2 regions of the Mesorhizobium sp. WSM4845 genome follow, and region 1 is predicted to be linked to the other one. Evidence: predicted binding sites of a transcription regulator. Region 1 holds the regulator's gene; the other holds the start of a gene.

Region 1 (15,751 bases):
CTCGGCGACGGGAGGCCGCTGCGCCAAACGGGTCAGCGCCTGTATCCAGTAACTCCGGTCACGCTTCGGAAACCCCCGGCACAGGCAGTCGACCACTCCTTGCCAATCTGCTTCGCGAATTGGTCGACAGCGAACGCCAGGAGGGAGAGCGCCAAGCACGGCCATGAGTCGACTTCCAGAATAGGCTAAAGCGCGTCGCGGCCGAACGGATCCAATGCGACGCGCTTAAGCGCGACATGCATCTTCGATATGCCTCATACGCTAATACGTTGGTGTACAACGATTAATAATATGTGGCGTATTTAAAGACGACTTTCTGCACTGATCACGAAGACGCAAATCAGATTGGCCACGACGCGTCGACGAGCGGTTCCCGTCGGTTAAGGAATCGTTACCAGATCCCTATCTACTGGTCGGCAATTCACCTCCAACCCGTGACCACGGATGTACTGGCGCGGCCGAGGTGGAAGGAAAGGTCGGCCATGTGCCGGCCTTTTTGTCTCGAGGGCTATTGTTCCCGGGAAGCCGCGGCTTCAAGCGTAACGGCACGCTGATCGGGCCGCCGATTCAGCCAAGCGCTGTTCGGTGGCGTCACCTCGAGCGATCTGACCGGTTCACCAGATATCAGTGTTGCCCGCGTCTCGCATTGACATGGCGTGCCAATTCCGGCGTCTCGAAGACGTAGTCGCTCCAGGCCGATTCCGGAATCTGACCGGCCAGGTAGCATTCCAGCAAAAGACGTTGCTCAGGACTGAGAGGCCTCGGCGCGCGCTCATGGTCCCTTCTCAGCGAGTGAAACAGATTTCTGGTCACGTCCGAGACAGTGAAGTGAATGGACATGTGTTCGGTCTCCTTTGACCACCTAGCGCCCAGGGATCGGGATCGATCTCCGCCTCGCTGCGTTCGGTTCGGAAAGGATGCGCCAAATCGAAACGCTACAGCGTGTGTTGTGCGGGCACTGCGATGGCTGTTTAACGTCGAAGGCCGGATAAGGTTCAACGCGGCTGCCGGCAACGCCGATCAGGCAGCCCGAAACCCACCAGTCGGCTCATGCTCTCGGCCTGCGCGGACCGAACCGCTGCGGCGGGTGCGCAGCAACGTTTTCAAGGCGGCGCATCTTTTTAGCTGCCAGCGCTTGAATGCCGGCTGGCTATTCGCAGACCATGCGGACCCGTTTTCCTGGTTGGCTGACGTTCCTGCAGGTGAGCGGTTTCGCCGGCTCGGATGACGGCGTCGGTGGTTGTCTGGCAATCCTGGCGATTTTCCTTCTCGGCGCCACGGAGGTGTCGATTTTGCGGGCCGCCGCTGTTTCCGGCGTTTCGGGCGCCGCAGGAAAGACATCGGTCTGCAGCAACTGCGGCTGTTCGGCTTGCGCCTGCTGCTGCGGCCGGTCCCAGAACCGCCGGACATCGAGCGGCCTTGGAATGACGACGGTGCCGTCGTAGCTGCGCGAGCAGCCGCCCCCTAGCAGCAGCATCGGGCACACGAAAAAAGGCAGGATCCGTCGCAACATCGGCAACACCCTTGCGGGATCTATAACGCGGCTTCGGTTCTACCGACAACCGTCGGAATACACTGCGGGCAAGGCTAGCGCATGACCCGGAGAATCGGAATCAATTTCGCTGGGGATCATGCGCAAAAATCAAAGTGCCGCAGCGTCCCTGGCGCGACTTTGGCGCGATTGGGGGTCGGGCATGGACGATTGCCTGCCCAAGCCCATCAGCCCTAAGCCCATTAGCCCCAGGCGGCGCCTTGCTCGAAAAGGTCCGCGGACGGGGAAATCCAAACGGGAGATAGCCACGTCAGCCTATCGGGTCCAGCCGATTCGGCGACGCGTTGCGACAAGACTATGGTGCGATCGCACCATACCAAATCATGCGTCTGGTTGGAACAATAAGCGCATTCGAGTTCCGCTCCTCCAGTTACGGGCGGGAGCAGCGACCGCCGGCAAGAAGCAGGGTCAGATTTACCCCAACGGACCTGCTTCGGCGATGGCACGGCCATGACCTCCTTGGCCGCATGCAACGCGCTCCCGCCCGGATTTTCTTTTTCGGCGCCAATTGTCCGTCCGTCCAGGCAAATGCCGGCCGCAAATCGCGCAAGCTGCTGATTCCAGCGGCAAACCACGGCTGTTGCGGCGAGACCCGCAGCGCTGCCTTTTCGACAGGGCTGTGCGGCGGTTACCGGGCTGACATCAAACTGTCATGTGACTGTAATAATCGGGGGCTATGGCCTCAGCGGGCGCCGAAGGAATGGCGCTGAGAGACCATTTTTCCGAACAGGAGCAGGCCACATGAAGAAATTCCTCCTTACGGCGTCGGCCGCGGCGCTTGCGCTCGCCGCGTCGGCTGGTTATGCCGCCGCGCGCGACCAGATTCAAATCGTTGGTTCGTCCACAGTGTTCCCCTTCACGACGGCTGTCGCTGAAAAGCTCGGCCAGAGCGGAAAGATCAAGACCCCGGTCGTCGAGTCGACTGGCACCGGCGGCGGCATGAAGCTGTTTTGCCAGGGCGTGGGCGAAAATACCGCCGACTTCACCAATGCCTCGCGCGCCATCAAGGATAGCGAGCTTAAAACCTGCAAGGCAAACGGCGTGACGCCGGTCGAGATCAAGGTCGGCTTCGACGGCATCGTACTGGCCAACTCGAAGGCAGGGACTGTCGTCGATCTGACCAAGGAACAGGTTTTCAAGGCGCTCGCCAAGAACGTCGCTGTTGACGGCAAGGTCGTCCCCAACCCCTACAAGAACTGGTCGGATGTCGATTCATCCCTTCCCGCGACAAAGATAGAGGTGCTTGGCCCGCCGCCGACATCCGGTACCCGCGATGCATTCGTTGAGCTCGTCATGGATGCGGCCTGTCAGGAAGAAGTGAAGGCGGCTAATGAAAAGGGCTGCGGCGAGATTCGCGAAGACGGCGCTTTTGTCGAGGCCGGCGAAAACGACAATCTGATCGTCCAGAAGCTGGAAGCCAACCCCAATGCCTTCGGCGTCTTTGGCTTCTCGTTCCTTGACCAGAACGCCGACAAGCTGCAGGGCCACAAGGTCGATGGCGTCGAGCCGACTTTCGAGAACATCGCATCCGGCGATTACGGCGTTTCCCGCTCGCTCTTTGTCTATGCCAAAAAAGAGCATGTCGGCGTCATTCCCGGCATGCAGGAGTTCATCGCCGAGTACACCTCGGAGGCTGCATGGGGTCCTGATGGTTATCTGGCCGACAAGGGCCTGATCCCGCTGCCGGACGCCGAGCGCGCCAAGTCGGCCGAAAACGCCAAGGCCCTGAAGGGCATGGGCTCCTGATGTTTCGGGGGTCCGAGCGTACCGCTCTGACCCCTCATATCCTAAAGCACAAAGCGCGGGACCATAGGTCCCGTGCTTTGAGCCGGTGAATGACCGGCGGTCGAGGGGACGTCCCGAATCATGGTCGGTTATCTCGTTGTTTTTCTGGTGGTTCTGGCCGCTGCTGCCTATTGGCTCGGCCGGACCCGCGCTATTGCCAGCGTCAATGGCGACGTCGCGCGACTGCATTCGCTGCCTGGCCAGCATGGCACGTTTCTGGCGCTTTTTGCCGCCGGTCCCGCGCTGCTTGCGATCGTGTTGTGGTCGCTGGTGACGCCAGGAATTGAATCGTCGATCGTTACCGACCGCTTCTCCTCCGAGTTGTCGGGAATGGGCGTCCCGCAGGTCGAAGCTTTCATCCGCGACGCTCGCGCGATGGCCTTTGGCGGGCTTGTCGGCTTTGCCGATCCGACGAAAGAGGCGGCCGCCGCCCTCTACAAATCGGTCCATGCGACCAGCACCTGGATCATCTGGACCGTCGCGCTCGTGCTTTCCGCGTCCGGATTTTACTGGGCCTATTCCCGCATCGCACAGGCCTACCGGGCGCGCCACGTGGTCGAGCGCGTTCTTCGCGCATCCTTGATCGCCTGTTCGGTGGTCGCGATCCTGACGACGATCGGCATCGTCCTGTCGCTTATCTTCGAGTCGCTGCGGTTCTTCCAACAGGTGCCGTTCTACAAGTTCCTGTTCGGCACGCATTGGTCGCCGCAGAGCGCCTTCACCGGCGCGGGAGCGGAGGCCGGGGCGGTCAACGAGGACATTTTTGGCATGGTGCCGCTCTTTGCCGGCACGTTGCTCATCACCTTCATCGCCATGCTGGTGGCTGCGCCTATCGGGCTGATGGCTGCGATCTACCTTTCGGATTACGCCTCCAAAAGCGTCCGCGCGGTCGCAAAGCCGGTTCTGGAAATCCTCGCCGGCATTCCGACCGTCGTCTACGGCTTCTTCGCCGCGCTGACGGTTGCGCCCTACTTCCGCGGTATCGGCGAAAGCCTGGGCCTCAACGTCGCGTCTGAATCCGCGCTCGCCGCAGGCGTGGTCATGGGTATCATGATCATTCCCTTCGTTTCCTCGCTTTCCGACGATGTAATCAACGCCGTTCCGCAATCCCTGAGAGACGGTTCTGCCGGCCTCGGCGCGACCAAGTCGGAAACCATCCGCAAGGTGGTCCTTCCCGCTGCCCTTCCGGGCATCGTTTCGGCGATGCTGCTTGCCGTCAGCCGCGCGATCGGCGAAACGATGATCGTGGTCATGGCGGCGGGGCTGGCGGCAAACCTCACGGCCAACCCGCTCGAAGCAGTCACCACCGTGACCGTGCAGATCGTGACGCTGCTGGTGGGCGACCAGGAGTTCGACAGCGCCAAGACGCTTGCAGCATTCGCACTCGGCCTGGTGCTGTTCTGCATCACGCTTACCCTCAACATCGTCGCTTTGCGCGTCGTCCAGAAATACCGAGAGCAATATGACTGATGCGATCTCGTCATTCGGCGCCGTCGGACGGCCGGTCAGCATTCATACCGACGATGCCGCGAAGGCGCGGCTAAAGGGCCGCTACCGTACCGAAACGTGGTTCAAATGGCTCGGCGCCGCAGCTGTCGCGTTGGCCGGCTTGTTCCTTGTGCTGCTCCTGTCGACGATCGTCACGCAGGCGATTCCGGCGCTGCGGCAGAACTATGTGACGCTGCCGATCGATCTTTCAGCGGCCAAGGTCGACCCGGCGAAACTCGATGAAGTGAACTACGACGCCATCGCTCAGGAAGCGCTTACGGCAAAATTTCCGGATGTGAAGAGCCGCCAGGACAAGCGCCTTCTGCGCGGGCTGATTTCCACCGGCACAGGCGTGTTCCTGCGCAAGGATATTGCGGCTGATCCGGGGATGCTCGGAGGAACGGTGGACTATGCGGTTCCACTTGACGATTTTGCCGACCTCTATCTCAAGGGTTTGCTTGCCGACGTCGGTTCGGACGAAGCGATTTCGACAAGCGTCACGCCTTCGGAAACCAGCGGCGACATCGATCTGACCTTCGGCGACGATGCCATGCTGGCGCTGGCGCGCGGCCATGGTGCGACCGAGGGCGAAAACGGCATGTTTACGCTGACGAGCGGCGCGTCGTCGCTGCTGGTCGCGTTCAATGGCGGCACGGTCAAGCTGACCTCGCTGTCGTCTGCGGCCAACGGCACGGTGATCGCAAAAGGCACGGTGATCGAGGCGCTGGACAGCACGGCGCCCGCCGCGAGCGGCCAGGCATTCCTGCGCGTCATCGAGACGCCGGAAGCATCGCGAAAGATTTCGGACAAGGTGATCGTCTGGCTCGACACGCTGAAGAGCGCCGGCCTGATCGAAAGCCGGTTCAACTCGATCTTCTTCTTCACCGGCGCAAGCCGCGAGCCGGAATTGGCTGGTGTCTGGGGCGCGGTCGTCGGATCGTTCCTGACCATGATCGTAACCCTCGCAATCGCCTTCCCGATCGGCGTTTCAGCGGCGATCTATCTTGAGGAATTTGCGCCCAAGAACCGGCTGACGACGATGATCGAAGTGAATATCAACAATCTGGCGGCGGTGCCTTCGATCGTCTTCGGCCTGCTTGGACTTGCCGTATTCCTGAATTTCTTCGGCATGCCGCGCTCAGCCCCGGTGGTCGGCGGCATGGTGCTGGCGCTGATGACCCTGCCGATCATCATTATCGCCTCGCGCGCTTCGCTGCGCGCCGTGCCGCCTTCGATCCGCGAGGCGGCGCTTGGCATCGGAGCGTCCAAGGTCCAGACCGTATTCCATCACGTCCTGCCACTGGCGATGCCGGGCATCATGACCGGCACCATCCTCGGAATGGCGCATGCGCTCGGCGAAACCGCGCCGTTGCTGATGATCGGCATGGTCGCCTTCATCGTCGACATTCCCGGCGGCTTCACCGATCCCGCGACGATCCTGCCGGTGCAGATTTTCATGTGGGCGGATTTCCCGGAAGCGGGGTTCCAGCAGAAGACTTCGGCGGCGATTTTGATTTTGCTGGTGTTTTTGGTCATCATGAATGCCATCGCGGTGATACTGCGCAGGCGCTTCGAGCGGCGCTGGTAAGGAGTAGAGGATATGAACATCATGACGGAAGCCGGCGTCGAGCAGAAACTGAGCAGCGCAACCAACGCCCCTTCGATCAAGATGAAGGGCGAAAAGGTCTCTGTTCACTACGGCGAGAAGCGAGCTCTGTTCGACGTCGATCTCGATGTCCGCGAGCATCAGGTGACGGCGTTGATCGGGCCATCGGGCTGCGGCAAGTCGACGTTCCTGCGTTGCCTGAACCGAATGAACGACACCATCGATATCGCGCGGGTGAGCGGCAAGATCACGCTCGACGGCGAGGACGTCTACGATCCGAAAATCGATGTCGTCGAGCTGCGAGCTCGCGTCGGCATGGTATTCCAGAAGCCGAACCCGTTTCCGAAGTCGATCTACGAAAACGTCGCCTACGGTCCGCGCATCCACGGCCTGGCCAGGAGCAAGGCCGAGTTGGACGGCATCGTCGAATCGAGCCTGAAGAAGGCCGGCCTGTTTAACGAGGTCAAGGATCGCCTACTCGAGTCGGGAACCGGTCTGTCCGGCGGACAGCAGCAGCGTCTTTGCATTGCGCGCGCCATCGCCGTGTCGCCGGAAGTGATCCTGATGGACGAGCCCTGTTCGGCGCTCGATCCAATCGCCACCGCCCGCGTCGAGGAACTGATCGACGAACTGCGCCAGAATTATACGATCGTCATCGTCACCCATTCGATGCAGCAGGCGGCGCGCGTGTCGCAACGCACGGCGATGTTCCATCTCGGGTATCTGGTCGAGGAGGGCGCGACCGACAAGATGTTCACCAACCCCGACGACAAGCGCACCCAGGACTACATCACCGGCCGGTTCGGCTGAGCGGTCCGGCGAATTTCGAACACGAGGACAGCACCATGGGTGAACACACCGTCGCATCTTTCGACGAGGAACTGGAGCACATCGACCGGCTGATCCGCGACATGGACGAGCTCGCCGCCGCAATGGTCGCGGCCTCGATCCGCGCGTTGCTTGCGTCGGACAATGCGATGGCGCAGCGCGTCGTCTCGGACGACGCCATCATGGATGCGCGGCAGCGCGAACTCGACGACAGCGCCATCACGCTGATCGCCAAACGGCAGCCGATGGCGCAGGATCTGCGCGCCGTGGTTGGCGCAATCCGCATGGCCGGCGATCTCGAGCGCATCGGCGATCTGGCCAAGAACATAGCCAAGCGGGTCAGCGCAGTCGGGCAGAGCGCGACGCCGCGGAATCTGTCGCACGGTATCGATGCGATGGCGGATCTCGTTCTTGTGCAGCTGCGCGGCGTGGTTGAGCACTATGTGTCGCGCGATGCCGGCGCGTTGAAGGAACTGCGCGCCGACGACCAGAAGATCGACGTGAAATACACGGCGGTTTTTCGCGAGCTCCTGACCTACATGATGGAGGACCCACGCAACATCACCGCCTGCACGCACCTTCTGTTCTGCGCCAAGAATCTCGAGCGTATCGGCGATCATGTCACCAACATCGCCGAAAACGCCTATTTTGTCGTGACCGGGCAGCAATTGCCGGCGGATCGCCCGAAGCTCGACGAAACGACGATGTCGGCGCTGGCGACATGACAGGAGTAACCGGCCGATGATCGCGCCGCGCATCATGGTGGTGGAGGATGAAGAGCCGCTGGGCGTCCTCCTCCGTTACAATCTTGAATCCGAAGGCTATCAGGTCGAGGTGGTGACGCGCGGCGACGAGGCCGAAATCCGGCTGCAGGAAAACGTGCCCGATCTTTTGGTGCTCGACTGGATGGTGCCGGCGGTTTCCGGCATCGAGCTTTGCCGGCGCCTTCGGGTGCGCCCCGAAACCGAGCGGCTGCCGATCATCATGCTGACCGCGCGCGGCGAGGAGAGCGACCGGGTGCGCGGCCTTTCGACCGGAGCCGACGACTATCTGGTCAAGCCGTTCTCGACACCGGAATTCATGGCCAGAGTCAAGGCGCTGCTGCGCCGCGCCAAGCCCGAAGTGCTGTCCAGCGTGCTCAAGGTCGGCGACATCATGCTCGATCGTGAATCGCACAGGGTCTATCGCAAGAAGAGCGAGATCCGGCTCGGGCCGACCGAATTCCGGCTGCTCGAATTCATGATGCGCCACCCCGGCCGGGTCTTCTCGCGCAGCCAGTTGCTCGACAATGTCTGGGGCGAGACGATCTACATCGACGAGCGCACGGTGGACGTCCATGTCGGCCGGTTGCGCAAGGCGGTCAACAATGGTCGCATGCCCGATGTCATCCGCACCATCCGCGGCGCGGGCTATGCGATCAGGGAAGACTAGGTCGTGAACTCATAAATTCGGCATGACCGGCATGGGTGGAAAGCGGAACCGCGGCGACATACAGTAGTGGCCATGATGGTCCGCAAGCCGAGCCTCATCGAAATGGCAGTCCTAGCATCTCTTTGCGTTTTCCTCCTGTTGCTCGTCCTTGACTATCTCGAAGCTTCGAAGGCGGCCGCATGCTGGCCACCACCGGCTGCGCAGCGGTGCTATCCTTGGGGAATGACGGAGGGACCGAGGAGGGCGGCTCCTGGAACTATGCGAACAAGGAAATCTATCTGAGATCAGCATTGGTCCGGGTTGGTATCCCCGCAATGGCTATTTTGTCGCCCTTCGCTATGCGGGGTATTTGGACCGGACTGGTTGCCATCGCTATCATACTTGCCGCAGGATTCTACAGCGCGGAATGGATGACCGGGTTCTTGCTATAGCGACCTCCTAGCGAGATCAGATTCCGCCTCAATATGAAAGCCTCAGTCGGAAAGCGATCCATTGCGGACGCTTTCCGACTTGGAATACCTTCCCTTCGCAATCATCCTAATCACAAAGGCAACTTGCACCGGTGGAGTTCGGATGACGCGAGGTTTAATTCTTCTTGCATGGATTGTCGTCGGAGCGTGGACTAGTTCGGCATTAGCTCAAGATGCCACCGAGAAAACCTTTCCCCACGACATCACGCTTAGCGATGTAGCTCCCTTGAAGCTTGCAATCCGGAAGCACCTTGCCATCTCGACGGAACCAATAGTGTGGATCGCGATGGCTCGCATAGGAGAAAGTGGGGGTGTCTACCTTTGTGGGCTTACGAATGGTGGCAGCGTGTCGACCTCCATTCTCTTCTTTGCGCATAAGACAGATGGGGCTGTCGAAGTCGAAGAAATTGATAGTGACTCCAAAATCGATGGCAGGGCCAAAAAGCTTTGCGACACTCACGGCTTCCGCACCCCTATCCCCGGCTGAACCTCCGCAACCTTTAAGGACAGCTTCCCATTTCACCCATCTTGGTCATCCCCGCATTTATGAGTTCACGGCCTAGCTGATGGTTCAGGTGATGCCGGCCTGCGAACGGCTGATACCTGCGCTTCCGGTGCTGACGTACCCAAAAGTACGCTCCGCTCCGGTTCTCGGAACCCACCATTCTCGACTCGGCCTGACCTGAATCTCAACACACCCCAAGTCGCGACCCGGGAATCCTTCAAGCCACGTTCTTTCCGACCGAGCCGGCTCGTGCCTGGATGCTCGGCGCGAAAATCTCCTGGTCGACGAAGCTTAGCGCCCGCATGGCGCAGCCTTCGCGGATCAGCGGCAACTCGTTCGGCTCGGTGTCGAAGGAAATCGAACCCGAATGCTGGCCGCCGGCGGTCTGGGCGATAGCCTCGCGCAGCGCCGGCTCGATCAGGTCGAAGGCGGCAGCGCTGGCGCCGACCATGGCCACGGGCGCCGGATCGATCAGCGCGAACAGGCTGCCGAGCCCGAAGCCGAGCGCCTCGCCGGCCTTGCGGTAGGCTTCGCGCTCCGGTCCGTCCATCTCGCGCGCCCGGGCCGCCAGTGCCCGCATCTCGGCGTCGCTGACATCGGCGACCGGCTCGGCGTTTTCGCTCAATTGCCTTGCATTGCGCCAGATGGCGTAGTTGCCGGCATAAGCCTCGACGCAGCCGCGCCGCCCGCAGCGGCAAAGCGCGCCGCCCGGCCGATGGATCATGTGGCCGAATTCGCCGCCCGAGGAGTGGGTGCCGGTGAACAGCTCGCCCTTCAGCACCAGCCCCATACCGATGCCGTGCGAGAGCAGGATGGCGATGAAATCGTCGCGGTAGCGATCCGGGTGGCGCCAGCGCAGCGCCACGGCCATCATGTTGCAGTCGTTCTCCATGATGGCCGGGATGCCGAACTCGCGTTCCAGAATGTCGGCGAAGGCGATGTTCGTCTGCGGCGTGATCGGCGACCACAACATGGCGCGCGCGTGGGAATCGGTGATGCCCTGGATCGCCAGCGCGATGCGGGCGACGCTTTGGACATCGAGGTCGGGATCTTCGAGCCGGCGCCGGACGATGGCGACACATTCGCCGATCAGCTCGTCGCGCGACATGGTCAGCGTGTCCAGCCGGCGCTGTTCCTCGGCGACCACTTGTCCGGCATAATCGATGACGGCGACCGACAGGAAATTCAGCGACAACACGACGGCCAACACCGCAGCGGCTTGCGGATTGAGGCTGAGGCCGACCTGCGGCCGGCCGCGTTTCAGCGAAACCGTCTCGCTCGCCTTGCTCTCGGCCAGGATGCCTTCCTGGATCAGGTCGGCAGAGATCGCGGATATGGTCGAATGGCTGAGGCCGGTGGTCGCGGCGATCTCGGTCCGCGACGGCTGGCCTGCCCGGCGCACGGCCGAAATCACCATCGCCCGGTTGCGCCGGCGCAGATCGTCATGACGGATTCCCACCGACATTTTTTGTTTCCTCCTCATCGCCGCGGCCGCTCATGAATCGGAAGGCCGTCGGTAATGCCGACAAATACTGGCAGAAGCAGAAGGGGCTGTCATTATTTATTCCGAGCCTCGAAAAAAAGCCCGACAGGACCTCAAAATCCATCAGAATTGGTGTTGACAGCGGTTCGGCGTTGGACCAGTATTTTTTCGAGGCTCGAAAAAATAGAGCCTTTGTGCCGGCCTTCGGGCCAGTTGGTCGCGCCCTACGCGGCGCAGGGAGGAATATCATGAAGAGATTCGCAGCCGCCATTCTGGCGGGGGTCGCCATGTCGCTGACGCTCGCGTCGGCCGCGCAGGCCAAGGACAAGGTCATTGGCGTTTCGTGGTCGAACTTCCAGGAAGAGCGTTGGAAGACCGACGAAGCCGCCATGAAGGCGGCGATCGAGGCCGCCGGCGACAAATATATCTCCGCTGACGCACAGTCCAATCCCGGCAAGCAGCTGACCGACGTCGAAAGCCTGATCTCGCAGGGCGCCAACGCGCTGATCATCCTTGCGCAGGATGCCTCGGCCATCGGTCCGGCGGTGCAGAAGGCGCTGGACGAAGGCATTCCGGTCGTCGGCTATGACCGGCTGATCGAGAACAAGGACGTCTTCTATCTGACCTTCGACAACCAGGAAGTCGGCCGCATGCAGGCCCGCGAAGTGTTCAAGGTGGCGCCGGAAGGCAATTACGTCTTCATCAAGGGCTCGGGCGCCGACCCTAATGCCGATTTCCTGTTCGCCGGCTCCATGGAAGTGCTCAAGGATGCCATCGACAGCGGCAAGATCAAGAATGTCGGCGAGGCTTATACGGACGGCTGGCTTCCCGCCAACGCCCAGAAGAACATGGAACAGTTCCTGACCGCCAACGACAACAAGGTCGATGCGGTGGTTGCCGCCAATGACGGCACCGCCGGTGGCGTCGTCGCGGCGCTGACGGCGCAAGGCCTGGCCGGATCCGTCCCGGTTTCGGGCCAGGACGGCGACCATGCCGCGCTGAACCGTATCGCGCTCGGCACACAGACCGTATCGGTGTGGAAAGACGCGCGCGAGCTCGGCAAGAACGCCGCCGAGATCGCCTCGCAGCTGGCCGACGGCAAGCCGATGACAGACATTGCCGGCGTCAAGGATTTCACCACGCCGGGCGGCAATGTCGTCAAGTCGCTGTTCCTGACGCCGATTGCCATCACCAGGGACAATCTCAACGTCGTCATCGACGCCGGCTGGATCAAGCAGGAAGAGGTCTGCGCCGGCGTGGCGGCGGGCACCGTCCCGGTCTGCAACTGATCCGCCTTCGCCAAAAAACCTGAAAAGCCGCGGCTTCACGCCGCGGCGTTTTTTTCAAAAGAGTTGTTTTTCCGCGTCTCGCGGGTAATTTCTAAGCTGCTTCCGGCATCCGCGGCAGACGGCAACGGTGGGAGGACATCATGACCGACACGACTTCCAACACGCCGGTTGCTGATCGGGCGCGTGAATCCGAGCTCAGCCCCTTCGGCCGCTTCCTCAAGGCGACCGAGCTCGACATACGCATGCTCGGCATGGTCGGCGCGCTGCTGATCATCTGGGTTGGAATCCACATCCTGTCGGGCGGGCTGTTCCTCACGCCGCGCAATCTCTGGAACCTGTCGGTGCAGACTTCCTCGGTCGCGATCATGGCGACCGGCATGGTGCTGGTCATCGTGATGCGCAACATCGATCTTTCGGTCGGCTCCGTCGAAGGCGTCATCGGCATGGTGATGGGCGTTGCGCAGGCAGAATTCCTCATCCGCGTCATCGGATTCCAGCTTGGAAATCCCTGGATATGGGTCATCGCACTGGCTGCCGGCGTGGCGCTTGGCCTCATGATCGGCGCGCTTCAGGGCTTCATCATCGCCTATCTCGAGGTTCCGGCCTTCATCGTGACGCTGGGCGGCCTGCTGATCTGGCGCGGCATGGCGTGGCTGATGACGAGCGGGCGCACCGTCGCGCCGCTCGATGCCACGTTCCAGCTGATGGGTGGCGGGCCGCGTGGCTCGATTGGGGCGACCGCGAGCTGGATCGTCGGCATTCTCGCCTGTGTGGCCGTCGCCTTGATGCTGCTCAACGGCCGGTCGCAGCGCAAGCGCTTCAAGTTTCCGTTGCGCCCGGTCTGGGCGGAGAGCCTGCTTGGTGTTGTCGCCTGCGCCGCCATCCTCGGCGCCGTCTGGATCGCCAATTCCTATCCCTGGCCGATCGGCATCGTGCGCCAATACGCCCAGCGGAACGGCATCACCATCCCCGAAGGCGGGCTGTTCATCGCCCATGGCATCGCCATACCGGTGCTGATCGCGGTCGCAGTCGGCATCGTCATGACCTTCATTACCCGGCGCACCCGTTTCGGCCGCTACGTCTTTGCCATCGGCGGCAACCCGGAAGCGGCGGAACTCGCCGGCATCAACACGCGCTGGGTGACCATGAAAGTGTTCATGATCATGGGCGTTCTGGCCGCGATCAGCGCGGCAATTGCTTCGGCCCGCCTCAATGCGGCGACCAATGCGCTGGGCACGCTGGACGAACTCTTGGTCATCGCAGCAGCCGTCATCGGCGGCACGTCGCTGGCCGGCGGCTCCGGCACGGTGCTCGGCGCCATGCTGGGCGCGCTTCTGATGCAGTCGCTGCAGTCCGGCATGGTGTTGCTCGGCATCGATTCGCCGCTTCAGAGCGTCGTCGTCGGCGCCGTGCTGGTCGTCGCCGTCTGGCTCGACACAGTCTACCGCAAGCGGGTCTGAGCATGATCCCGAGCCGAAGGTCCGCGTCAGCGAAAAGTGGACATCCGTCTCGGTCCAGCATCATGCTCGGCAAAACCATGGAAAGGAACGATCATGGCTGACACGACTGCTCCCACGCCACTGATCGACATGCGCAACATCTCGATTGCCTTCGGCGGCATTCGCGCCGTCGACGATGCGTCGATCGACCTTTTCCCGGGCGAGGTCGTGGCGCTGCTCGGCCACAACGGCGCGGGAAAGTCGACGCTGATCAAGATCCTGTCCGGCGCCTACAAGCGCGATTCGGGCCAGGTCTTCGTCAATGGCGAGGAGGCTTCGATCGCCAATCCGCGCGACGCCAAGAAATACGGCATCGAGACGATCTATCAGACGCTGGCGCTCGCCGACAATGTCGATGCCGCCGCCAACCTGTTCCTCGGCCGCGAGCTGATGACCGGCTGGGGCACGCTCGACGATGGCGCCATGGAGGCCGAGGCGCGCAAGGTGATGGGCAGGCTCAATCCCCGTTTCCAGCGCTTCAAGGACCCCGTGATCAAGCTTTCGGGCGGTCAGCGGCAGTCGGTGGCGATCGCGCGCGCCATCCTGTTCAACGCCCGCATCCTGATCATGGATGAGCCGACGGCGGCACTGGGACCGCAGGAAACGGCGCAGGTCGGCGAACTGGTCATGCAGCTCAAGGCCGACGGCATCGGCATCTTCCTGATCAGCCATGACATCCACGATGTGTTCGAGCTTGCCGACCGCGTCTGCGTCATGAAGAATGGCCGGGTCGTTGGAACGGCGCGCACCGGCGACGTCACCCAGGACGAGGTGCTCGGCATGATCATTCTGGGCAAGTGCCCGCCCGGCGCCATTCCGGGACCAGGCGCGCTGAAGATCGCCGCCTGAAGCGTCAACTACCTGTCATGTGATATGCCAGCCGTCATGATGGTTTGGCCGCGCCATTGTGTTGCCACGGGGACTTGCCCATAAGATGGGGAACCATGGGTCGCAGCAGCAATTTGAAGAAGTTCTTCCCGATCGTCGCGTTCATTGCCGTCGCGCTGATCAGCCTGACAATGGCGGGATTCGCCTATTTCGCCACTCAGGAAGCGGCGCGCATCAAATTCGAGGCGACGGCGGACGACGCCCTCAACCGGATCGATAGCCGCATCGACCTGCATCTGTCACTGCTGCGATCGACACATGCGCTGTTCGAGGCTCGCAATGGTGACATTTCGCGGAGCGAGTTCAAGGCGTTCTTCGATGCGCTGGGTATCAACGACAATTTCGCCGGCCTGCGCGGCATCGGCTTTCTCCGGCTGGTGAGAGCCGGCGACGAGGCAGCCGTCGAGCGTGCCATCCTGCACGACTATGGCGTCAGCGATGCGATCTATCCGGCCACGACAACGCTGCCATGGCGTGCGCCCATCACGCTGTTCGAGCCGCTGGACCCTTCCAATCAATCCGGCATCGGCTACGACATGTTCACCGAACCGGTGCGGCGCGAGGCGATCGAAAGGGCGATGGCCGACAACCAGCAGCACGCGAGCGGGCGCGTGCAGCTGGGCCAGGAAACAGGTGCTGCGCAGACCTTCACCGGCTTCCTGGTCTTCGTGCGGCTCAACATCGAAACCGCGGCGGACGGCATCGATGCGTCCAGATCCTCGACAACAGGCTTGCTTTATGCGGCGTTCCGCGCCCGCGACCTGTTCCAGACCGCGCTCAGCCGGACGCCGTTGCTGCCGGTCAACATCGAAATCTATGACGGCAAGGTGGATGCCGACCATCTTTTGTTCCAGTCGGAAACGCCGCCGGCGTCGAGCTTCGGCGACAGGTTGCTGGTTTCTCGCGAACTCACCATCGCCGGGCGTC
Region 2 (15,751 bases), on a different contig from region 1:
TGTCGCTCAAGGCGTCGGCCCGCGCCTGCGGAAACGAAGCCATGGCCATTCCAACGGCGGCGGAGAAGGCCAGCATGCAGACATTGCGACGGTTCATTATCTTTCCCTTTGACTGGACAAAACCAATTGGTCGCCAGGGCAAAGCAACAGACATGCCAAACCATCGAAATCGCTGCGAATCGGACTTTCCCGGCGGAATTGGCAAGGTGGGATTGGCAAGGCAGTCTTCACGAGCCGCTGCCGCCCGAGCAATCGACTGCCTAAATATTGTGCAGTTCGGCGGTTTGCCAGTCAGTCGTAGCTCAGATCCGTCGCCTTGCCGCCGAAGACGCGGTAGGCATAAAACGAATAGAAAATGATGATCGGCAGCACCACCACCGTGCCGGCCAGGATGATGGCGAGGCTTTCCGGCGCGGACGCCGCCTGCCAGATGGTCAGCCTGTCGGGCACGACGAAGGGATAGAACGACCAGGCGAGGCCGGCAAAGCCCAGCGTGAAGATGGCGGCCAGCGTCAAGAACGGCGTCAGCGCATGGCGGTCGCCGGCGTTAGGCAGATGGAAGGTCTGCCGCCACAGCCATGCGAACAGCACCGCCGACAGGACCGGCAGCGGCGACAAATAGAGCATGGCCGGCCAGACGAACCATTTGTCGAAGATGCGCGGACTGGCGAGCGGCGTGGCCAGCGAGACGGCGACCATGCCGAGCGCGGTCAGCACCAGCGCCCGGCGCAGCCATAGCACCGCCTTCTTCTGCAATTCGCCTTCCGTCTTGTAGATGACCCAGGCTGCGCCCATCGCCGCGTAGGCGGCGGCAAGGCAGAGCGCCACCAGCGCGCCGAAGGCCATGCCGCCGAGGCCGACATCAAGGCCCAGCACATAGGTCCCCAGCATGTAGCCCTGCGCCAGCGATGCGATGACCGAGCCCAGAAAGAAGATGCGGTTCCAGCGATGCTTGTGACCGGCCGGCACCTTGGCCCGGAAATCGAAGGCAACGCCGCGCAGGATCAGGCCGACAAGGAGCAGGAAGACCGGAATGTAGAGCGCGGTGAGGATGGTGCCGTGCGCCAGCGGGAAGGCGACCAGCAGCAGGCCGACGGCCAGCACCAGCCAGGTCTCGTTGGCGTCCCAGAACGGGCCTATTGCGGCGATCATCGTGTCCTGCTCGGCGTCTCCGGCCGCTGCGAACAGGATGCCGATACCGAGGTCAAAGCCGTCGAGGATGACGTAGATCAGGATGGCAAGGCCCATCAGGCCGGCGAAGATGAGGGGGAGCAATGTCGGCCAGTCGAGGGTCATCGCCGTTCTCCTATTTCGCCGCCGGCTGCGACAGCGGCGCGTCGAGAAAGCCCGGCAGCGGCGAGGCATCGCCGTCCTTCGCCGCCTTCAGCGCCAGATAGACCAGCACGCCGAGATAGGCGATCAGAAGCAGCGCATAGAGGATAAGATAGACCGCAAGCGATAGCGCGACCTGGCTGCCGGCGACCGGGCCGACGGCATCGACAGCTTTCAGCACGCCGGTTACCAGCCACGGTTGGCGCCCGATCTCGGTGGTGTACCAGCCGGCCAGTGTCGCCAGCCAGCCGGACAGCGCCATCGGCACCATCACCAGCGCCAGCGGTCTCGGCAGGCTGTGCCGGCGCTTGAGGAAAAAGGCGGCCGACCAGGAGACGACGAGCATCAGGACGCCGGTGCCGACCATGATGCGAAAAGCCCAGAACACCGGGAACACCGGCGGGTGGTTGCCGGCATAGTCGTTCAGCCCCGGCACGACGCCGCTGGCGCTGTGCCTGAGGATGAGGCTGGCGCCATCGGGGATGGTGATCTCGTATTTGTTCTCCCTTGCCGCCTCGTCGGGAAGCGCGAAAAGGACCAGCGGCACGTTGGGGCCGGTGTTCCAGTTGGCCTCCATGGCGGCGACCTTCTGCGGCTGATGCTCGAGCGTGTTGAGGCCATGCTGGTCGCCGGCGAAGATCTGGATGGGGATCAGGATCGCCGCGGTGAAAACACCGGTGCGCAAGGCCTTCCACATCGATTCCGAACGGTCGCCATAGAGATAGCGCAGCGCCGACAGGCCGGCGATCAGGAACGAAACCGTCAGGCCGGAGGCAAGCAGCATGTGGACGAGCCGGTAGGGCATGGACGGGTTGAAGACGATCGCCCACCAGTCGGTAGCGTGGGCTACGCCGTCGCGCATCTCGAAGCCGACCGGCGTCTGCATCCATGAATTGAGCGCGATGATCCAGAAGGCGGACAGGGTGGTGCCGCCGGCCACCAGCACGGTTGCCAGCGTGTGGATGCGGTTGGAGACGCGGCGGAAACCGAACAGCATGATGCCGAGGAACGCCGCCTCGAGGAAGAAGGCGGTGAGTATCTCATAGGCGAGCAGCGGGCCGGCGATGTTGCCGACGGTCTCCATGTAACCCGGCCAGTTGGTGCCGAACTGGAAGCTCATGGTGACGCCCGAAACCACGCCCATAGCGAAGGACAGCGCGAACACCTTCACCCAGGTGAAATAGGCGCGCATCCAGGCGGTATCGCCGGTGGCGTTGTAGCGAAGCTTGAAGAACAGCAGCATCCAGCCAAGCGCGATGGTGATAGCCGGAAACAGGATATGGAACGAGATGTTGGCGCCGAACTGGATGCGCGAAAGGATGAGCGGGTCCATGGCGGGCTCCGGCTGCTGCTATGTCAGGGAAGATAGGCCGGATGCGCCAGGCGGTCAAAGCGGCGTGGCGTCACGCGAGGCGGAACGCCGCAGGACTGCGGCAGCGGTGGATGCGCCGATGTCCAGAATGTCAGGAGTGCCATTGACTTCCGGCCGCGCGCACCGACATTCAGCGGACTAAAATCAACAGACCTCCTTTCAAGCAGCCGTTTTTCAGCCATGCCATCGATCATTGCCATTTCCGGGGTCACCAAGACCTACGCCACCGGTTTCAAAGCGCTGAAGGAGATCAACCTCGATATCGAGCGCGGCGAGATTTTTGCGCTGCTCGGGCCGAACGGCGCCGGCAAGACGACGCTGATCTCGATCGTCTGCGGTATCGTCAACCGCTCGTCGGGCACAGTCAGCGTCGACGGCCACGACATCAGCCGGGATTATCGCGCCGCACGCAGCCTCATCGGGCTGGTGCCGCAGGAACTGACCATCGACGCGTTCGAGAGCGTGTGGGCGACGGTCAACTACAGCCGCGGCCTGTTCGGCAAGCCGGCCAACCACGCCTTCGTCGAGAAAGTGCTGCGCGACCTGTCGTTGTGGGACAAGAAGGACGCCAAGGCGATCACCCTGTCCGGCGGCATGAAGCGGCGGCTGATGATCGCCAAGGCGCTGTCGCACGAACCGAGGGTGCTGTTCCTCGACGAGCCGACAGCAGGCGTCGACGTCGAGCTGCGTCAGGACATGTGGGCGATGGTGCGCCGGCTGCGCGAGGATGGCGTCACCATCATCCTGACCACGCACTATATCGAGGAGGCCGAGGCGATGGCGGACCGCGTCGGCGTCATCAATCGCGGTGAGATCGTGCTGGTTGAGGACAAGGTGCAACTGATGCGCACACTCGGCCGCAAACGGCTGTTGCTGGAATTGCGCAGCCCGCTCGCCACCATACCCGAGAAATTGTCGCGCTACGCTTTGGAGCTTTCGCCGGACGGTGATCGACTGACTTACACCTATGACAACCAGAGCGAGCGGCCGGGCGTCGCCTCGCTGCTCCGCGACCTTGAGAGGGCCGGCATCCAGTTCCGCGATATCGACACGCAAAACAGCTCGCTCGAGGAGATCTTCGTCAATCTGGTGAGGAAGGGCGCATGAACCTGCGAGCCGTCTGGGCGATCTACAAGATGGAAATGGCGCGCGCCTTTCGGACCGTGCTGCAGAGCATCGTCTCGCCGGTCATCTCGACATCGCTCTATTTCGTCGTCTTCGGCTCGGCCATCGGCTCGCGCATCACCGAGATCGACGGCATCAGCTACGGCGCCTTTATCGTGCCGGGGCTGATCATGCTGTCGCTGCTGACGCAGTCGATCTCCAACGCCTCCTTCGCCATCTATTTCCCGAAATTCGTCGGCTCGATCTACGAGCTGCTGTCGGCGCCGGTGTCCTATCTGGAGATCATCATCGCTTATGTCGGGGGTGCGGCGACCAAGTCGATCATACTCGGCCTGATCATCCTGGGGACCGCGTCGCTGTTCGTGCCGCTGACCATCGAGCATCCGTTCTGGATGCTCTCCTTCCTGGTGCTGACGTCGGTGACCTTCAGCCTGTTCGGGTTCATCATCGGCATCTGGGCGAAGAGCTTCGAGCAGCTGCAGCTGGTGCCGCTGCTGATCATCACGCCGCTTACCTTCCTTGGCGGCAGCTTCTATTCGATCGACATGCTGCCCGGCACCTGGCGCACGGTGACGCTGTTCAACCCTGTCCTTTATCTGGTCAGCGGCTTTCGTTGGAGTTTCTACGGCAAGTCCGACGTCTCGATCGGCATCAGCCTCGGCATGACCGTGGTTTTCCTGCTTATCTGCATAGCGATCGTCGCGTGGATTTTCAGGACCGGCTACCGGCTGCGGAACTGACTGAACGGCTTGCCCAGGCGACGCAGCGCCAGCATCCGAGCGATTTTCCCGACCCAAGACGACCAAATCTGGTGACGACGCTTGAAAGCGGCCGTGCGATGGCGGCGCTTGATTTCCATATAACGTTATATATCATGTTATCAATTGCCTGGCAGGTTGATTATGGAAGACGTCATAAGGTCCCTTGGCTTCCTGTGCCTGGGCAGCAGGCTGAAGCGTATTGGCGAGCAATTGCAGGCGGATACGCAGCGCCTGCTCGACTGCCTCGATGTGCCGGTTCAGTCGAGCCAATACCCGCTGCTGGCTGCGCTCGACAGGCTGGGCCCGCTGCCAGTCGGGGAACTGGCGCAATCCCTCGGGGTCGCGCAGCCAGGTGTAACGCGGAGCGTGTCGCTTCTGGCCGAATTGGGACTGGTCGAGGTCAGTCCATCGGATGATGACCAGCGGCGCAGGATTGTCTGCCTTACCCTGCACGGCCAGCGGCTGGTCGATATTGCAAAGCACGACGTCTGGCCGCGCATCGAGAATGCCGTCGCGGATCTGTGCGCGGATCTTTCTGGGCCGCTTCTTGATCAGCTGGCCGCCATCGAGGACGGCCTCGCCGCGGCGCCTCTCGACCGTCGTGTAAAGAAGCCGGAAGGTGCCGCGCAATGAAACACCTGCTTGACCGTCCCGTGTGGAGCGCGCTTCGGACGCGACACCACGCCTTCGCGCAAGGTGACGACCTCGCCATGCGGTATCGGCCCTCGATAGCTCCCTTCGCTGCCAGTGCCGCGGACGATGCGGAAAGCCTGCAGGCGCTCGGAAAACTTGTCTCCCCAGGCGAGAGTGCGATCCTGCTTCAGGTGGACGCCATTGCTCTGCCCGCGGAACTTTCGGCGACTTCGACCGCGCCCGGGGTTCAGATGATTGCCGAGCGGCCATTGCAGATGGTCTCCGACGAGCGCGTGCAACGTCTGACGCGGGACGATGCAGCTGAGATGCTCGCCTTGGCATTGGTGACCAAGCCCGGCCCATTCACGCTCGAAGCCTTGAGCCTCGGCGATTTTTGGGGTGTGAAGATCGAGGGCCGACTTGCGGCGATGGCCGGCGAACGCATGAAGCAACCCGGCTATACCGAACTTAGCGGGGTGTGCTCACATCCGGAATTTCGAGGCGGTGGCCTGGGCAGGCTGCTGTCGCTGTTCGTGGCAAACCGGATAGCGGCGCGCGGCGAAGTTCCCTATCTCCACGCCTTTGCCAGCAACACCACGGCCATCGGATTATACGAGTCCATTGGCTTCAGGTTGAGAAGCATGATGAACGTGGCCGTGGTTCAGCGCGCCGAATGAGCCCATCAGGCGCATTCCCGCGCATCAGGAAAAGGAAGGATTTCGTATCGACGAAATCCTTCCTTGGCGCTGCTAGCGCCTTGCAGTGATTCAGACCGCGATTTTGCCACCGCCCTGTTTGGTGATGGCGACGACCGACGGCCGCACCGGCATATCGGGCTTGAAGTCAGGCCAGCGGGTCGATAGGTCCTCATAGTAGGAGGGACGGCCAAAAGCCTCCCAGTCCTCGCCGCCATCGGCAGGATGCTGGACCGCGACGAAGGCGGTCTGGTCGTCGGGCGTGAACAGCGGGCCGCAGAGTTCGGCGCCGATCGGCACGCGGAAGAACAGCTTCGAGGTCGCCCGCGCCTCGCCTTCGGTGTCGACCGCCCACAGGCCATCGGTGCGGCCGGTCGCCTTCGGGCCCTGGCCATCGGTCGAGACCCAGAGCCGGCCGGCCGCATCGATGGCGCAATTGTCCGGCATGCCGAACCAGCCATTGGCGGTCGTTGCAGTCGAGAAAGTAGCGCCGACTTCGGCCACCGAGGGATCGCCGCATTTCAACATGATTTCCCACTTGCCCTTGGTGGCAGTGAAATCGCCACCGTCCTCAACAATCTCGACGATGTGGCCGAAGGCGTTTTCGGCGCGCGGGTTGGCAGCGTCGACCTGCTCCGTCTTGCGCTTCGAATTGTTGGTCAGCATGACGTAGACCTTGCCGGTCGTCGGGTGGGGCTGAATATCCTCGGGGCGGTCCATCTTGGTGGCGCCGAGAAGATCGGCGGCAAGCCTTGTCCCGATCAGCACGTCGGCCTGGCTGGCAAAGCCGTTCTCGGCGGTCAACGGATCCTGGCCGTGAACCAGCGGCAGCCATTCCAGGGTACCGTCCTCGGCGAATTTGGCGACGTAGAGCGTGCCGTCGTCGAGAAGATCCATGTTGGCGGCGCGGTCCTCGGCGTTGAACTTGCCGGCCGTGACGAATTTGTAGACATAGTCGAAACGCTCGTCGTCACCTTGGTAGAACACCACACGGCCATCCTTGGCGACGATCGATTCAGCGCCCTCATGCTTGAAACGGCCCATGGCAGTGCGCTTCCGCGGCACCGAGGTCGGATCGTTGACGTCGACCTCAACGATCCAGCCGAAGCGATTCGGCTCGTTCGGCTCCTTGCCGATATCGAAGCGGTCGTAATGCGCAGCCCATTCATAGGAGCCGTCGGGAATCCCCAGGCGCTTGTAGTTGGCGGCTTCCTTGTGACCTTCCTGCAGCTCGCCCGAGAAATAGCCGTGTATGTTTTCCTCGGCCATGATGTAGGTGCCCCAGGGCGTGACGCCGCCGGCACAATTGTTGACGCTGCCGAAGACCTTCGTGCCGGTCGGATCGGCACTGGTCTTGACCCGGTCGTGGCCGGCGACGGGGCCGGACAGCGCCATCTCGGTGTTGGCGGTGATGCGGCGATTGAGCTTGCCGTCGCGCACCACCTGCCATTTGCCTGATACCTTGCGAATTTCGACGATGGTGCCGCCGTGCGCGGCTATCTCGATATCGACCTGTTCCTTGCTCAGTGGGGCCTGCTTGGCCTCGCCATCGACGATGCTGACAAGGCCCGGGAACATCAGATGCGGATTGGTGTACTCGTGGTTGACCACCAGCAGGCCGTGCTCGGCCGAGCCGTCTATCGGGAGATAGCCGACATAGTCGTTGTTGTAGCCAAACTGTCTTTCCTGGGCCTGCGCCGACTGTTTTGTCGGATCAAATTCCGGCGAATCGGCAAACAGCGGATCGCCCCAGCGCAACAGCACGTTGGCGTCGTAGCCGGCAGCGACATGGTGCTTGTCGTCGACGCCTGCCTCGACCTCGTCGAAACTGAAGACCGAGCCGCCGCCGGCGCGGGCATCGTCGGCGAGGATCAGCGCGAGCGGGCTGACGGTGGCGGCGATGGCGGTTGCCGCGAGCGATCCCTGCAGAAAACCACGGCGCGAGAATCGCGCGGCGATGATTTCGCCCATCGTCTGGTTGTCAGTGGGATTGGTTCCTGGCCCATCGTTTTCCTCGAGCAGGCTGGTGCGGAAATGGGCGTCGGGGCGATGTTCAGTCATGGGGGCGTGCCTCTGGCTCTTTGGGATGGCTGGAGCGTGTTGCTTGACTGACCGCGTATCGCCAGCAGATCACAGTTTGATGACGTTGCCGACCAATTTCCAGCCCGATTTCATGTCTTTGATCAGGCCGCTTGACCGCGACCGACGCTTCCGAAACAAGATCTGCGGCAGGCGCGGAAGCACTGCGTCGGGAGGAACAAAAAAGTGAGTTTCTGGGGACTGGGGCAGCTCGGCATTTCGACGGTGATCTTCCTGCTGGCGGCGACGGCGGCCAAGCAATGGGGGCTGGCGCCGAGCCTCGGCAAGATCGTTCTGACTCTGGCGCTCTATTCAGCGGGCAATCTGATCATGCTGAGGCTGATCCGTGAATTCGGCATGTCGGTGTCGTTCAGCCTGTCGGCGGTGATCCAACTGGTGTCGGTGAACGTGGTGGCACTGGTGTTCTTCGGCGAGCGCGTCAATTCGTTGCAGGCGACCGGCATCGTGCTCGCCGTCGCAGCGGTGGCGCTGATCACGCTCGGACCCTATCTGCAAAAACTGTAGTTGCGCATGACCCCGAAAATCGGAAACGATTTCGGAAAGGATCATGCGCCAAATCAAAGTGCTACAGCGTCCTTTGCGCGTCCAAAAGGACGCGCGGCGCTGTAAGACGATTGGCCCGATGAAGAATACCGCAAACAAGCTGCTCAACTGGATCGAATTCCCGGTGCTTTTGGCCGGACTGGTCATCGCTGGCGGGCTGTGGGGGTTCGAGGAACTGATGGAGGTGGCGCGGGACACCACGCCGCACGCCTTCGACACGGAAATTATGCTCGCCTTCCGTGAAGCGGGCCAGCCCGACAATCCGATCGGACCGCTATGGCTGGAAGGGGCGATGCGCGACATTACCAGCCTCGGCAGCGCCATCGTGCTCGGGCTGATCACAGTGGCGGTGATCGTCTATCTGCTGCTGATCCACAAGCCGGGAGCAGCGTTTCTGGTCTTCGTCGCGGTGGCGGGCGGGCAGGCCCTGTCGAGCACGCTGAAGCTAGGAATCGATCGGCCGCGCCCCGACCTGGTCTCGCATCTCGCCGACGTGGCGACGCTTTCGTTTCCAAGCGGCCATGCGATGCTGTCGGCGGTGACATATTTGACGCTGGGCAGCATGGCGTCGCGTTTCCTGCCTGGGCGAACGACCAAGATCTATGTGCTGGCACTTGCCGTGCTGACAGCACTGCTCGTCGGCATCAGCCGCGTCTATCTCGGCGTTCATTGGCCATCGGACGTGCTGGCCGGCTGGTGCGCCGGCTTCGCCTGGGCGATGCTGTGCTGGCTGGTCGCATGGGCGTTCCAGCGATGGCGCGGGCAGACCGCCGGCGCCTGAACCGCCCGTTCCGAACGACGCTGCGCCAATTCTCCTCTAAGTTGCGGCGGCTGGGGCGTGCTGGCCCAGCGGGCGCGCAGGCTCGCCAAGATGCAAACGGCCTGGTGTGCACATGTCTGACATGTGCATGATGATGCTTGATCCATCACAATGATGGTATTATACATGGAATGCAGACTCAGACGGGGGTTTTTAGCCGATGATCACTGCCGCGCAGATGCGCGCCGCAAGGGCTCTGGCCGGCATCGATCAGAAGACGCTCGCCGAGCGCGCCGGGGTTTCGCTTCCAACCATTCAGCGCATGGAAGCGAGCGACGGCGTGGTCAGGGGCGTGGTCGATACGCTGATGAAGGTCATCCAGGCCCTCGACCGGGCCGGCGTGGAGCTGATCGGCGAGAACCAGGCCAGCGAGCGCGGCGGCAGGGGGGTGCGCCTCAAGCCGGTCGTGCCGCAGAACCCGCCAGGCTGAGCCGAAATAGAGTCGCGACGGCGACCGCCGACAGTCCTGCCGACGATCCCGCCGCCTGCTTGGTTTTATGCGCGGCCGCTGTGCACTTTGGCGGCATGCATCAGGAGCGGAAGGCAGTCCATGCATCGAACCCGGCAGGCAATTCATCAACCGGCGCAGCCGACATTTTCCGAACTGTTCACGCCGAAGCTGGCGACGGTGCTGCGCGAAGGCTACACATCAGAGCACTTCAAGGCCGATGCCATCGCCGGACTGACCGTGGCCATCGTGGCGCTGCCGCTGTCGATGGCGATCGCGATCGCATCGGGCGTGTCTCCGGAGCGCGGGCTCTACACTTCCATCATTGGCGGTTTCCTCGTCTCGGCTCTGGGCGGCAGCCGTTTCCAGATCGGCGGGCCGGCGGGCGCCTTTATCGTGCTGATGGCGACAACCGTGGCACGGGTCGGCGTCGACGGGTTGCTGCTGGCGACGATGATGGCCGGCGTCTTGCTGCTCGTCATTGGCTACCTCAGGCTTGGCACCTACATCAAATTCATTCCTTATCCGGTGACCGTCGGCTTCACCGCCGGCATCGCCATCATCATCTTCTCCGGCCAGATCGTCGAGCTGTTCGGGCTAAAACTCGCCGGCAAAGAACCTGGACCGCTGGTGCCGAAGCTGATGGCGATCGGCGAGGCGGCCGGCACGATCAATCTCGCCGCCACCTTCGTCGCTCTGCTGACCATCGTCGCCATTGCCCTGATGAAACGGTGGCGGCCGAAATGGCCCGCCATGCTGATCGCCATCGGTCTGGCGTCGCTTGTCGTGGCGCTGTTTTCTCTGCCTGCCGAAACGATCGGCACGCGCTTCGGCGGTATCCCGCGCAGCCTGCAAATGCCGGCCTTTCCGCCGATCAGCTTCGGCAGGATGATCGACGTCCTGCCGGACGCCCTAGCCTTTGCGCTGCTCGGCGCGATCGAATCGCTGCTGTCGGCGGTGGTCGCCGACGGCATGACAGGAAGGCGGCACCGCTCCAACTGCGAACTCGTGGCGCAAGGCTTCGCCAACATCGCGTCCGCCCTGTTCGGCGGCATCTGCACCACCGGCACCCTAGCCCGCACCGCGACCAATGTGCGAGCCGGCGCGCATGGACCGGTCTCGGGCATGATCCACTCGGCCCTCCTGCTTGCCCTGATGCTGGTGGCGGCGCCGCTGGCCAGCTACATCCCGCTTGCAGCCCTTGCCGGCGTGCTGGCGGTGGTGTGCTGGAACATGTTCGAGAAGCAGGCCTTTGCCACGCTGCTGCGTGCCTCGCGCGGCGACGCGCTGGTGCTGATGGCGACTTTCCTGATCGTCATCTTCCGTGATCTCACCGAAGGCATCGTCGTCGGCTTCGCGCTGGGCTCGATCCTGTTCATCGACCGCATGGCCAAGAGCATTGCGGTTGAGCCGGATCAGGGACTGGTGCAGGACGATGTCGCCGACAGAACCGGCGCCGCCAGCGCATACGATTCCAGCGAGGCCAGCGATGCCGACACCGTCGTCTACCGGATTTCCGGCGCCTTCTTCTTCGGCGCCGCCTCGACCGTCGCCACGGTGCTGGACCGCATCGCCGACCAGCGCAAGAACTTCATCCTCGACTGCTCGGCCGTGCCATTCTTCGATTCAACGGCGGCCAACGTCATCGAGAGCGCTGCCCACAAGGCGAGGCGCGCCGGCGTGCGCTTCATCATATCAGGCGCTTCGCCGCAGACACGCCGCATGCTGATCAACCACGGCGTCAAACGGCCGCTGGTGACATACGCCGCCTCGATCGGGGACGCGCGAGCGCAGTTGAAGAAAGCCGCGCCGGGAGAGGTCTAACCCTCTCCTCATCGTCAGCGATGTCGGACGGACGCAAGCACCGCGTCAGGCAGCGGCGCCGGGCGCGCTGGCGTCTTCGTGCGGCGCGGCGGCCAGATCGGTGCGCGCCTTGCGCGCGAGTTTTTTTGTCGAGCGCCTGGGCCTGTCGCCGAACAGATCGGCTGCCGCCGCAAGACAGGTCTTTTTCAGGCTTTTCTCCGAGCGCTTCAACAGCTTGCTCGGCAGTCGCGTTTCCTGGGGAGAGCCGAGCGGCCGGTCGTGGGCCTCGAGGAGCGTGCGCAAGACGAACACATCATGCAGTTCGCCCAGCTTTTCGCCAAGTTCGTCGACCGCCTTGCGCCGTGCCTTGATCGGTGTCGGCCACAGCCTTCCAAGCAGCGACAGATGCATGCCGTGAGTCTTTGCCGCCTTGCGCAGATCGTGGAAATCGTCGGCATCACCGCGGGAGCCCGCCTTGTCCAGCGCCTTTCTGGCGCGACGCAGAGTGATGCGGGCGCCTTCGGCAAGCACATCGGCGGCCTGTTCGGGCTGGTCGGGCAAGACCAGAGTATCGATGCGGCTGATGCCATCCTCGCAAGCGGCAGTCGCGGCAGCTATCGCGGCGCCGAGGCCAACTCCACCATGCAATTGGTGCTGGCGCGCCACCAGCGTGTCGCGAACGGCATCGAGACCGCCGCCGGCGCTTTGCTCGGGAAAGTTTTTTGCCAGCCGGTCGATGGTTTCAACCAGCGCGGTCGCCTCGCGCGGGCCGGCAAGCAGGGCAGCCATCTCTCGGTAGCATTGGTTCTCGGTACTGCAAAATGTTTCGTCTCCGGGACGGACCAGGCGCAGCAAGGCACGCACCTTCTTCAGCCGCCTGCGGCATTTGTGCAGCGCCTGCTCCGGCCTGTCATGCGCCGCGTCCAGATGGACGAGCGCCTTGCCGATCTCCTCAGCGAGGATGCGCCTGACTTCGCCGGTCAACGGCAGGCGCGGATCGATGCGATAGCTCATGCGGCGATCTCCGGAATCCCCTCGAGGGCGAGCGACGCGTTGTAGAACCTGTGCTCGCCGGTGACTTCGCGGCCGAGCCAATCTGGCAGCATTTCGCCCTGCACGTCCTGCGGCGTCTCAAGCTCGGCGACCACCAGACCGCTGAGCATCCCGCCGAAGACATCGACTTCATAGAGATGGCCGCGATGCCTAACATGGTGGCGTGTCTTCTCGATGACACGACCGATTGCGAAGGCCAGCATCTCTTCCGCATCCGCCAGAAGGATCGGATATTCGAATTCGTCGCGTTCGCGGGCCTTGCTGCCGAATTTGAGCGTCAGCTTTGCCGAGGCGCCGTCGCTGATACGCACGCGGACCGAGCGGTCGGGCGCGGCAACGAGATAGAACTGGCGAATGCGGATGTCCGCTTCGATCAGATCCCGCCAGCCATCGCCGGAGACCAGGAACTTGCGCTCGATTTCCTTGACCATGGCTCCACACTAAAGCGCGTGCGGATGGAGATGGCAAGGTGGAGATCGACAGGTGGAGATCGGCAAGGCTTGACCTTAATCATTCGATTGATTAAACTGCGGGTCATGAGCAAACCGAAAAACGCTAAAATTCCGCGCCGCGAGGCATCCCCCGCCGAGATGACGCGCGCGGCACTTGTTCGCGCAGCGCTGAAGCTGTTCGGACGCCAGGGTTTTGACGGCACCTCGACGCGCGAGATCGCGGCTGAGGCCAGGGCCAATATCGGCTCGATCGCCTATCATTTCGGCGGCAAGGAAGGGCTTCGCACCGCTGCGGCCGACTATATCGTCGACACGATCCAGACCATTGCCGGCCAGGCGATCGGCAATCTGCAGGGCTCAAGCGAATCAGAAACGGGCGAACCAGAAACGGGCGACGCCGAAGCGGCGCGGGCACAACTGTTCACCGCGCTGGAGCGGATGGTGGCTTTCATCGTGGCAAGGCCGGAGGCCGGCGAGATCGTGCAGTTTGTCCTGCGTGAGCTGTCGCATCCGACGGCGGCACTCGACCGCATCTATGACGGCGTGTTCGAGCCGACGCATCGCCGGCTCTGCCTGATCTGGGAGCAGGCGACGGGCGAGGCGGCCGAAAGCGAGGCTACCCGACTCACCGTTTTCACGCTGATCGGCCAGGTCGTCTATTTCCGCATCGGCCGCGAGGCGGTGATGCGCCGCATGGGCTGGCGCGCGATCGGCGACGCCGAGGCCACCAAGATCGCGGCGGCAGTGACGGATAATCTCGGCGCGATTTTGGCTCGGCGTCACTTAACCGACCGGAAGGATCGTAGATCATGAGTTTCCTCTGCTCTGTGCCGCTCGCCGCCCTGCTTTTCAGCACCTGCGCACCGGCGGCGCCGCTCGCCGTCGGCTATGTCGAGGGCGACTATGTGCTGCTCGCGCCGATCGAGGTGGCGCAGGTCGAGACGATTTCGGTCAAGCGCGGCGATCGCGTCGCGCCGGGCACGCCAGTGGTGACGCTGGAAAGCGCCGACGCTAAAATAGCCGTCGCGCAAGCCGAGGCGGCCCTTGCCCAGGCCCAGGCGCAACTTGCCGACCTGCAGGTCGGCAAGCGGCCGGAAGAGATTGAGGTGCTCAAGGCGCAGGTCGACATGGCCAAGGCGCAAGCCGCCGACGCCAAACGCAGATACACCCGCGCTAGCGATTTGTTCAAACGCGGCACCGGCACCCAGGCCGATTATGATACGGCTTCGGCGTCGCTGGAAACTGCCAACGCGCAGCTCGGCCAGGCGGAAGCCAATCTCGCTGTCGGAGGCCTGCCGGCGCGGCCCGAGACGATCAAGGCCGCCGACAATCAGGTCAGGCAGGCGCAATCGGCGCTGGAGCAGGCGCGCTGGCGGCTGTCGAAGCGTGTGCTGGCGGCGCCTTCGCCCGGCCGCATCAACGATGTGATCCGCTATCCCGGCGACACCGCCGGGCCGACCGCGCCGGTCATTTCGATTCTGCCGGACGGCGCGGTGAAGCTCAGCGTCTATGTGCCGGAAAGCGCGTTCTCGTCGGTGGAAGTCGGCACGCTGCTCAACGTCCATTGCGACGGCTGCGGGCCGGACGTGAAGGCTCGCGTCAGCTACGTGTCGCCGGACCCGGAATTCACGCCGCCGGTGATCTACTCGCTCGAGACCCGGCAGAAGCTGGTCTATCTGGTCGAGGCGCGGCCGGAGGGCGACGCCGGCGCGCTGCAACCGGGGCAGATCGTTGATGTCGAACTGGCGGATATCGGCAAATGAACGTCATCGACGTCCACGGCCTGGTCAAGCGTTTTGGTGACAAGACCGTCGTCGACCATGTGACGATGACGGTGGCCGAGGGCGAGATCGTCGGCTTCCTCGGCCCCAACGGCTCTGGCAAGACGACGACCATCCGCATCATGTGCGGCCTGCTGACGCCGGATGAGGGCGAAGGCACGGTGCTCGGCTTCGACATCCGCACCGACAGTCTGAGGATCAAGCGCGAAGTCGGCTATATGACCCAGAAATTCTCGTTCTACGAGGATTTGACCATCGCCGAAAACCTGGAATTCGTAGCGCGGCTCTATGGGTTGAAGCCGCTCAACGAGCATGTCGCCAGGACGCTGGAGGATCTTGGCCTCACCTCGCGCAAGGACCAGTTGGCCGGCACGCTGTCCGGTGGCTGGAAGCAGCGGCTGGCGCTGGCCGCCTGCATCATGCACAAGCCCAGATTGCTGCTGCTCGACGAGCCGACGGCGGGCGTCGATCCGAAGGCGCGGCGTGAATTCTGGGACGAGATCCATCGGCTGGCCAGCGGCGGGCTGACCGTGCTGGTCTCCACCCACTATATGGACGAGGCCGAGCGCTGCCATCGCATCGGCTACATCTCCTACGGCAGGATGCTGGCCACCGGCACGGTCGACGAGGTGGTCAGGAATGCCGGGCTGACGACCTTCGTTGTGCAGGGTCCGCGCCTCGACCAGGTCGCTGCCGCACTCAGCGGCCGGTCCGGTGTCGACCAGGTGGCGCCGTTTGGCGCGACGCTGCACGTCGTCGGCTCCGACAAGACGGCGCTTCAGGCTGCGCTCGCCGATGTCGAGAAAGACCTCAAGGGCGTCACGGTGACGCCG

The links. Region 1 encodes PhoB, which activates phosphate uptake and scavenging genes when phosphate is short. Its sites were predicted from a motif close to TGTCATNNANCTGTCAT; they were not measured.
Region 2: the regulator PhoB is predicted to act here: its motif matches at 8,048-8,064, upstream of AC0L2C_RS16005 (PhoX family protein).

The regions. Positions count from the first base shown of each region.
Region 1 covers NZ_JBVVQA010000014.1:75,652-91,402, reverse strand. The annotation lists gene AC0L2C_RS17500 (hypothetical protein) at 1-165, opposite strand, end outside; gene AC0L2C_RS17495 (hypothetical protein) at 625-840, opposite strand; gene AC0L2C_RS17490 (hypothetical protein) at 1,151-1,477, opposite strand; gene AC0L2C_RS17485 (PstS family phosphate ABC transporter substrate-binding protein) at 2,294-3,298, shown strand; gene pstC (phosphate ABC transporter permease subunit PstC) at 3,419-4,807, shown strand; gene pstA (phosphate ABC transporter permease PstA) at 4,800-6,413, shown strand; gene pstB (phosphate ABC transporter ATP-binding protein PstB) at 6,426-7,241, shown strand; gene phoU (phosphate signaling complex protein PhoU) at 7,277-7,984, shown strand; gene phoB (phosphate regulon transcriptional regulator PhoB) at 8,001-8,690, shown strand; gene AC0L2C_RS17455 (hypothetical protein) at 8,870-9,121, shown strand; gene AC0L2C_RS17450 (hypothetical protein) at 9,264-9,647, shown strand; gene AC0L2C_RS17445 (ROK family protein) at 9,883-11,130, opposite strand; gene xylF (D-xylose ABC transporter substrate-binding protein) at 11,397-12,437, shown strand; gene AC0L2C_RS17435 (sugar ABC transporter permease) at 12,578-13,897, shown strand; gene AC0L2C_RS17430 (ATP-binding cassette domain-containing protein) at 13,991-14,785, shown strand; gene AC0L2C_RS17425 (CHASE domain-containing protein) at 14,899-15,751, shown strand, end outside.
Region 2 covers NZ_JBVVQA010000012.1:108,919-124,669, forward strand. The annotation lists gene AC0L2C_RS15965 (transporter substrate-binding domain-containing protein) at 1-76, opposite strand, end outside; gene AC0L2C_RS15970 (cytochrome d ubiquinol oxidase subunit II) at 292-1,296, opposite strand; gene AC0L2C_RS15975 (cytochrome ubiquinol oxidase subunit I) at 1,307-2,665, opposite strand; gene AC0L2C_RS15980 (hypothetical protein) at 2,689-2,898, opposite strand; gene AC0L2C_RS15985 (ABC transporter ATP-binding protein) at 2,885-3,811, shown strand; gene AC0L2C_RS15990 (ABC transporter permease) at 3,808-4,569, shown strand; gene AC0L2C_RS15995 (MarR family winged helix-turn-helix transcriptional regulator) at 4,732-5,223, shown strand; gene AC0L2C_RS16000 (GNAT family N-acetyltransferase) at 5,220-5,900, shown strand; gene AC0L2C_RS16005 (PhoX family protein) at 5,991-7,979, opposite strand; gene AC0L2C_RS16010 (hypothetical protein) at 8,184-8,522, shown strand; gene AC0L2C_RS16015 (phosphatase PAP2 family protein) at 8,641-9,342, shown strand; gene AC0L2C_RS16020 (helix-turn-helix domain-containing protein) at 9,542-9,811, shown strand; gene AC0L2C_RS16025 (SulP family inorganic anion transporter) at 9,932-11,653, shown strand; gene AC0L2C_RS16030 (CHAD domain-containing protein) at 11,699-12,646, opposite strand; gene AC0L2C_RS16035 (CYTH domain-containing protein) at 12,643-13,116, opposite strand; gene AC0L2C_RS16040 (CerR family C-terminal domain-containing protein) at 13,222-13,950, shown strand; gene AC0L2C_RS16045 (HlyD family secretion protein) at 13,947-14,900, shown strand; gene AC0L2C_RS16050 (ABC transporter ATP-binding protein) at 14,897-15,751, shown strand, end outside.